DNA from 2 places in the Pseudoalteromonas sp. MMG022 genome. Region 2 is predicted to be linked to the other one. Evidence: predicted binding sites of a transcription regulator. Region 2 holds the regulator's gene; the other holds the start of a gene.
The links. Region 2 encodes sigma-54, which starts transcription at its own class of promoters, with help from an activator protein. Its sites were predicted from a motif close to GTTGGCACGNNNNTNGNNT; they were not measured.
Positions count from the first base shown of each region.

Region 1: a site for sigma-54 is predicted at 1,191-1,209, ahead of L1070_RS03890 (flagellar assembly protein T N-terminal domain-containing protein). Genes of this name have one in related genera too.

Region 1 covers NZ_JAKFZQ010000003.1:154,830-158,346, forward strand. The annotation lists gene L1070_RS03890 (flagellar assembly protein T N-terminal domain-containing protein) at 1-1,157, opposite strand, end outside; gene L1070_RS03895 (LPP20 family lipoprotein) at 1,266-1,745, shown strand; gene flgN (flagellar export chaperone FlgN) at 1,783-2,211, opposite strand; gene flgM (flagellar biosynthesis anti-sigma factor FlgM) at 2,204-2,530, opposite strand; gene flgA (flagellar basal body P-ring formation chaperone FlgA) at 2,600-3,307, opposite strand; gene L1070_RS03915 (chemotaxis protein CheV) at 3,448-3,517, shown strand, end outside.
Region 2 covers NZ_JAKFZQ010000004.1:104,662-108,178, reverse strand. The annotation lists gene lptC (LPS export ABC transporter periplasmic protein LptC) at 1-12, shown strand, start outside; gene lptA (lipopolysaccharide transport periplasmic protein LptA) at 2-529, shown strand; gene lptB (LPS export ABC transporter ATP-binding protein) at 532-1,257, shown strand; gene L1070_RS04925 (RNA polymerase factor sigma-54) at 1,316-2,833, shown strand; gene hpf (ribosome hibernation promoting factor) at 2,861-3,148, shown strand; gene ptsN (PTS IIA-like nitrogen regulatory protein PtsN) at 3,151-3,517, shown strand, end outside.

The DNA of each region.
Region 1 (3,517 bases), on a different contig from region 2:
TGTACTTGTACAATATCATTGAGTTGTACATTGCTAAGCGGGCGAGTATTTAAGTTTACCGCTGTTGCACTTTGCATATTTACATTGACTACTTTGAGCTGGTTTATTGTTTTTGTCGTTGAGTTAATGATATTGCCATTACCCATCATGATATCGCTGCGATGCATGATAGTTAATACCTTGCCAGGTTCCAGGCCATGATCTTTACCTAAGTTGATGACAACCTGCTCACTGTCTAAATATAGAATTTTACCTTTAGTGGGAATGCATGACACAGCTGTATTGAGGTCTTGACTCACTTTATTAAAAACTTCCTGAATGCGCTGCCCATAATGAGAGCGCCAAAATTTTTCGCTGTATACATCAATTAATTCAGTCTTTTCGAAAGGCCAAATCCCTTGAGTTGTATAGTGTTGGTACCATACTTTTTCAAAGGTCATGGCATCATAAAGCGCAAAATCTATCTTAAAACTTCTCAGGTATTCATCATCTTGCCAGAACGCGTAGTCGTTATTGAGTTTATCCAACCCAGCTACATCTGTGATTTGACTTAGTAGTACATATTGGCTGTTACTATTCATGGCAATCGTTTCAACAAGCAAGTGATTGTAGTCAAACTGTTGCGTAAAATACTCTTGCACGTTTATTGCGGTATTCAAGTAAGGGATAGGCTTAACCGCATTGGTGCGCTCGTTCAGAGTATTAAACAGTCTTTGTGACACCGATTTAGATATGTCAAATATTTGACCCAGTCTTGCTTGGTGCGGCTGAGTTAGCTGACTTTGCGTGATGGCTATTTGCTTATTAAATTGTTGTGCTAAACATTGTCCCTTTGTCGCATAAATATCTAAATGTAGTGTGACGGTATATTGATCTTGCTCTTTACTTTCACTGACGAGGTTAATTTGTTGAATTTCACCATGAGATTTTATTTTCAAATCATCTTGAGCCAAGACCCCATCAGCAACGCTTTGCACGCTAGTCACGGTTGCTCCTGAGAATATAAGTGCTTGTGTGATAGCATCTTTTACGGCTGCTTGACGAGCTTGAGATACATCACGCCCTTGGGTGCTAGCATAGCCAACTACCTCATACCACTCAGCCTTAACGCCTAAGCTCATCACACATAGTGCGAATAATGTGATTGCCTTCATCATAATATAGAACCTCGAAAGATTGATAGTTAACTAAAGCAATTCATGTACCATAATTTTTGGCAAGGATTGTGCATCGTGAAATGCATTATTTTTATGAGGTGAGCAAAGATGGACATCAGTAGAACGATAAATCTAGCTAATTTTATAGTGACGGCAAGTTTACTGTTTATTCTAACTGGTTGTAGTAGTGTTTTCGACAAGCATATTGAATACGAGTACATTGAACCAGATCATTACCCCGTGTTAAAAGCAATTGGGTATGCGCCATTGAGTGCTCAGCCTGGAGAAAATGACACGCAAAAAATGCTTATGGCTGTTAAGGTTTCAAAACTAGAAGCATATCGTGAACTGACTGAGCAGGTTTATGGCCAAAATATCTCGTCAACGATGACGGTAAAAGGTGCGATAGCACAAAACGATGGATTGCAGAGTCAAGTGAATGGTGTCATTCGAGGCGCAAAAGTAGTGAAGAGCTATTCAGCAGGCGACACATATGTGACAGAACTTGAGCTTGATATGAAGCGTGTACATGATTTGTACATTACTCAAGTGAAACCTAGAAAAATCAAGCGGGTTACTTATTACTGATGTGGCTTGAGGCTCTGTTAATCACAGAGCCTGACGATCATGCTTTTAGATTTTTAACGAGTTCGTTATTTCGTGAAACGACAGCACCATCTTGGCTGTAGGTAACGGAAGAGGGCACACCTATCAAAATATCTTTTAACTCTCTTACACTTAGATGTGCTAAGTGTGCTGCATGCGCATTTACTTCGTTTTTGTGCTTACACTCTCGCAGTAGTGCATCAATTTTTGAAGCGTAATCTTTGGCTTCTTGTTGTTGAAATAAACTCTTATCAAAGCCTGACAGTTCTTTGTCAACTTTTTGAATTGTGTTGAGTAGCTGTAACTTTTCCTTAGCGAGACCCTTCAGTCCATCACCTTTCTTGGCCGCCAACGCATCAAGCTCACTATCTAACAACAGGGTCAGAGTTGTTAAATGAGTGAGCTGCTTCTCTAGCTTATGTATGCAAAGTGAGAGTTGATCATCCATACATGTCAAACTCGAATGCAGCAATATTCTTCGCCAACTTTTGAGCGTCTATTTGATACTTGCCTTCGCTGATAGCTTTTTTAAGTTCAGCTACCTTTTCATTGTCAAATGCTGGCGCATCTTGCGCTTTGTCCTGCAGGCTTTTCAACTGCTTAGCTTGAGGTGTTAGGCTAACAGAATCAGATGCGGCTTTTTCAGGCGCTTTAGTTTGCGCATTGCTACTCGCATTTGCTTCATTTTTTTGCAACTCAGCTTTTTGTTGCTTAATATTATTAAGCACGCTGCTAGATTGCGTTTGACCTTTAACGTTATTTACCATGATTGTGACCCAAAAATTACTTTCTTGTTTAGAATATCGGCTGCTACTTGTATAACTTTAGCAAAAATTTTAGATATTGACCTCAACAGAATCAACATCTTTTACCCTTGCCGAAAGTATTTTTCCAGACTTTTGATTTTTAACTTGAATTTGCTCACCGATGTTTCCATCTTGCAAAGCTATTCCCGTTGTTTTAATAGTCAAAGTTGCTGTTTTGGCATAAATGCTGACGATATCGCCTTTACATACCATGCAGATTTGATGCATCCCAATAGGCATACCTTCTCGCAAAGTTCGCTTACTTCGGCTGCCGATTAGTAAATTTTTATCGTCTATGTATGAAGCTCTGACGAAGTGCTTGGCTCTATACTCCAATTTTAGGTGCTCTTCAGTCAACAGTTCGCCTTTGGAAATAAGGGCATTACTGACGATGACAGGGAATAGTTCCTCAACACGAATATGAACGTACTGTGTCCAACCAGATAAATCGTCACATTTAAGTTGTACGGTTACCTGCCGATTAAACGGTGGCGACGCATTTGTAGATATATCGATTGGTTGCTCGCAGTAACGGGTTGGAAGTCTTGCATCCAAAGGAATTGCACTGATTTGAAGTTTACTATCAGGCTTCATTGCAATTAAGTCTGCAATATAGGTCCTAGCAGCTTCTTCAAGTGCTTGATTGTTGTAATTTTGAGCATAAACTTCACAACTGAGTAGAATATATACCATTGTGGAAAAAAACCCGAAGGTTTTGGTTTTTTTTAACAAACTCATGATGTTTCGACTATGCTTATCATGTGAAAAAGGGTATAAAGATTTTGCGTTAATTGTGGCACCTCTTCAAGAGTTAAAGTTCCTTTATTAGCGTCTGCAAGTATCGTTCCGTTAAGCAATGTTATAGGTAGGAGATTGAGATGGCAGGTATTTTAGACTCAGTAAACCAACGGACACAGTTGGTTGGGCAAAACCGCCTAGAGTTGTTGC
Region 2 (3,517 bases):
TATGACCAATAAATTATTATTTACTGTAACCTTGCTTGGGTTGCTCCTATGCCACAGCGTTAACGCGCAGCAAAATAAGACGACCAGTGAGGTTTCCATCAAAGCGGGTAAGCAACAAGCCATGCTAAAAACCAATATTGGCATATTTGAACAGAATGTCGAAATCATTCATGGCAACCGTAAAATCAATGCCGACAGATTAGAAGTTCATCGCCGAGAAGAATTAGGCGATAATAAACAACTCCTCGTAGCAACGGGCAACCCTGCTCGCTTTATTGAAAAGCAGCTAGATGGAACTGAACTTACCGCCAGCGCGCTGGAAATCCGTTATGATGTTGCTAATCGTACTTTGGTCATCAAAGGCAATGCCTCTATCAACCAGTCTGGACAGATTATTCAAGCTCAGTCAATCACCTACGACATGGACAAACAACTGATCAGTGCTGAGCGAGGTGAACAGGATAACGCTCGAGTACACACCATTCTTGTACCTGAGAAGAAATCAAAAAAACCAGACCAAGGTAAGTAATTATGAGCGTATTGACCGCAACGGCTCTGGCAAAGAGCTACAAGGGCAGACAAGTTGTCAAAAACGTTAGCCTAAGCGTAGAAGCGGGTAGCATAGTCGGTTTACTCGGTCCAAATGGTGCTGGAAAAACAACGAGCTTTTACATGATTGTTGGCCTTGTTCCAAGTGACCATGGCACGGTTTGTATTAACGATCATGATATTACGCTATTGCCTATGCATAACCGAGCCCGCCTTGGTATAGGTTATTTACCGCAGGAATCATCTATTTTTAGAAAGCTAACAGTGTACCAAAACTTGATGGCAATTCTAGAAACGAGGAACTCACTAAACAAAGAAGCCCGAGAGCAGGTTTTAAACGAGTTATTGGATGAGTTCAACATCCAGCATATTCGTGACAGTTTAGGTATGGCTTTATCTGGAGGTGAGCGCCGTCGTGTTGAAATTGCTCGCGCTTTAGCCGCAAATCCAAAATTTATCCTCCTAGATGAGCCTTTTGCTGGTGTTGATCCCATTTCAGTGTTAGATATAAAGAAAATAATCGAACATTTAAAAAATAGAGGTATCGGTGTACTTATTACCGATCACAATGTTCGAGAAACCCTTGATGTATGTGAAAAAGCCTACATAGTATCACATGGTGAACTGATCGCATCTGGGACGCCTGAACATGTTTTGGCGGATCAAACAGTAAGAGATGTCTACCTTGGTGAACAATTCAGGCTATAGTTAATATACGCTTGGTCACAACAATAAAATAGAGAATAAGAAGGATTGTTAAAGGTACATGAGGCAATCGTTACAGCTGCGCATGGGGCAGCAACTTACCATGACACCGCAATTACAGCAGGCCATTCGTTTGCTGCAATTGAGTACGCTGGATCTACAACAAGAAATTCAAGAAGCGCTGGATAGCAACCCCCTTCTTGAAATAGAAGAGTCTGATTCCGATTCTGAGCTTGATAGTGATGCTCAAGAAAAAAATGGTAAAGATAATAGCCAGGACGATGCAAGCCAAGATCAGGACACCTATGAAGCAGAGGCCGTTAGCGACTATGAAATGGACTCTGATGCGGCGCTGAGCAAAGATACCGTCAGCGATGAATTGGCCATGGATGTTACTTGGGATGAGTACATGAGTGCCGCCCCTGCAGCCAGCAGCGGCCCTATGCCTGAAGACGAAACCGTTTATCAAGGCGAAACCACTGAAACCCTTCATGAATACTTAATGTGGCAACTTGAGCTCACTCCTTTTAGTCCAACGGATCATGGCATCGCTGTCGCAATCGTAGAGGCAATTGATGATAACGGTACTCTGACACTGAGCACCGAAGATATTCTAGAGAGCCTTAATGACGGCAATACTGAAGAGCTTATTGAACTTGATGAAGTAGAAGCAGTACTAAAGCGTATTCAATTGTTCGACCCAGTCGGTATTGGTGCACGCAGTTTGCAAGAGTGTCTCTGCATTCAGTTAAACCAATTTGACCCAAAAACAACACCTTGGCTCCAAGAAACCAAAATGATACTCAACGAGCACATTGATCTTTTAGCGAGCCGAGATTATCGCACCTTGATGAAAAAGACCAAGCTCAAGGAAACTGAGCTCAAAGAAATTATGACGTTGATTCATTCGCTCAATCCAAAACCCGCAGCGAGTATTATTCGGGAAGAGTCAGAATATGTAATCCCAGATGTATCAGTTAAAAAAGTCAAAGGTCGCTGGGTTGTTGAGTTAAATCCCGATTGTATGCCAAAAATCAGAGTGAATGATCACTACGCGGCAATGTCACGCTCAGTGAAATCCAGCACAGACAGTCAGTTTATACGCTCACATCTTCAAGAAGCTAAATGGTTCATTAAAAGCTTAGAAAGCAGAAATGAAACTTTAATGAAAGTTACTAATTGCATTGTGCAACAACAACAGGCATTCTTTGAACATGGCCCTGAAGCAATGCGGCCTATGGTGTTAAATGATGTAGCTGAAATGGTAGAGATGCACGAGTCAACCATCTCTCGAGTTACGACTCAAAAGTATATGCATACACCTAGGGGCATTTTTGAGTTGAAATACTTCTTCTCAAGCCATGTGAGTACAGAAAACGGAGGAGAGTGTTCATCCACTGCGATTCGAGCACTTATCAAAAAGCTAGTAGCTGCAGAAAATACCGCGAAACCATTAAGCGATAGTAAAATAGCAGATATCCTAGCAGAGCAAGGAATAAAGGTGGCCCGACGCACCATAGCCAAATATCGGGAGTCGTTAGCCATTCCACCGTCCAATCAGCGTAAGAGCTTGATTTAGACGTAATACCAAAGAAGGAAAATGCTTATGCAACTAAATTTAACTGGTCGTCATGTAGAAATCACTGATTCATTAAGAGACTATGTAACCAACAAGTTTGCGAAGCTGGAAAGGCATTTTGATCACATCAACAATGTACATGTGATCTTAGATGTTGAAAAGCTGGTCCAAAAGGCCGAAGCCACTTTACACGTCAATGGTGGAGAGTTATTTGCATCAACGGAACATCAAGATATGTATGCTGCGATCGATGGCCTTATCGATAAGTTAGATCGCCAAGTAATTAAACACAAAGAGAAGCTTACTCGACACTAATCATGAAATTAAGCTCACTTATCAATAAGGACTGCAGTAAAGCTGCGGTCCTTTTTAATAGCAAAAAACGGGTTCTCGAATACATCAGTGAGTTAGCGCATGAACAACTCCCAGAGCTAAGCCAACATGACATACTAAATGCATTGATGAGCCGAGAAAAATTGGGGAGTACTGGTATTGGTAAGGGCATCGCAATCCCTCATGGCCGAATCGAGGGTATCGACGAAGTTACCGCTATGTTACTCGTAAATCAGCAAGGAATCCCTTTCGATGCCATTGATAACCGTCCCGTCGATATATTTCTCGCACTGATAGTCCCAGATGGTGATAATCAACAGCACTTGAAAACCCTTGCAGCCATTGCCGAAA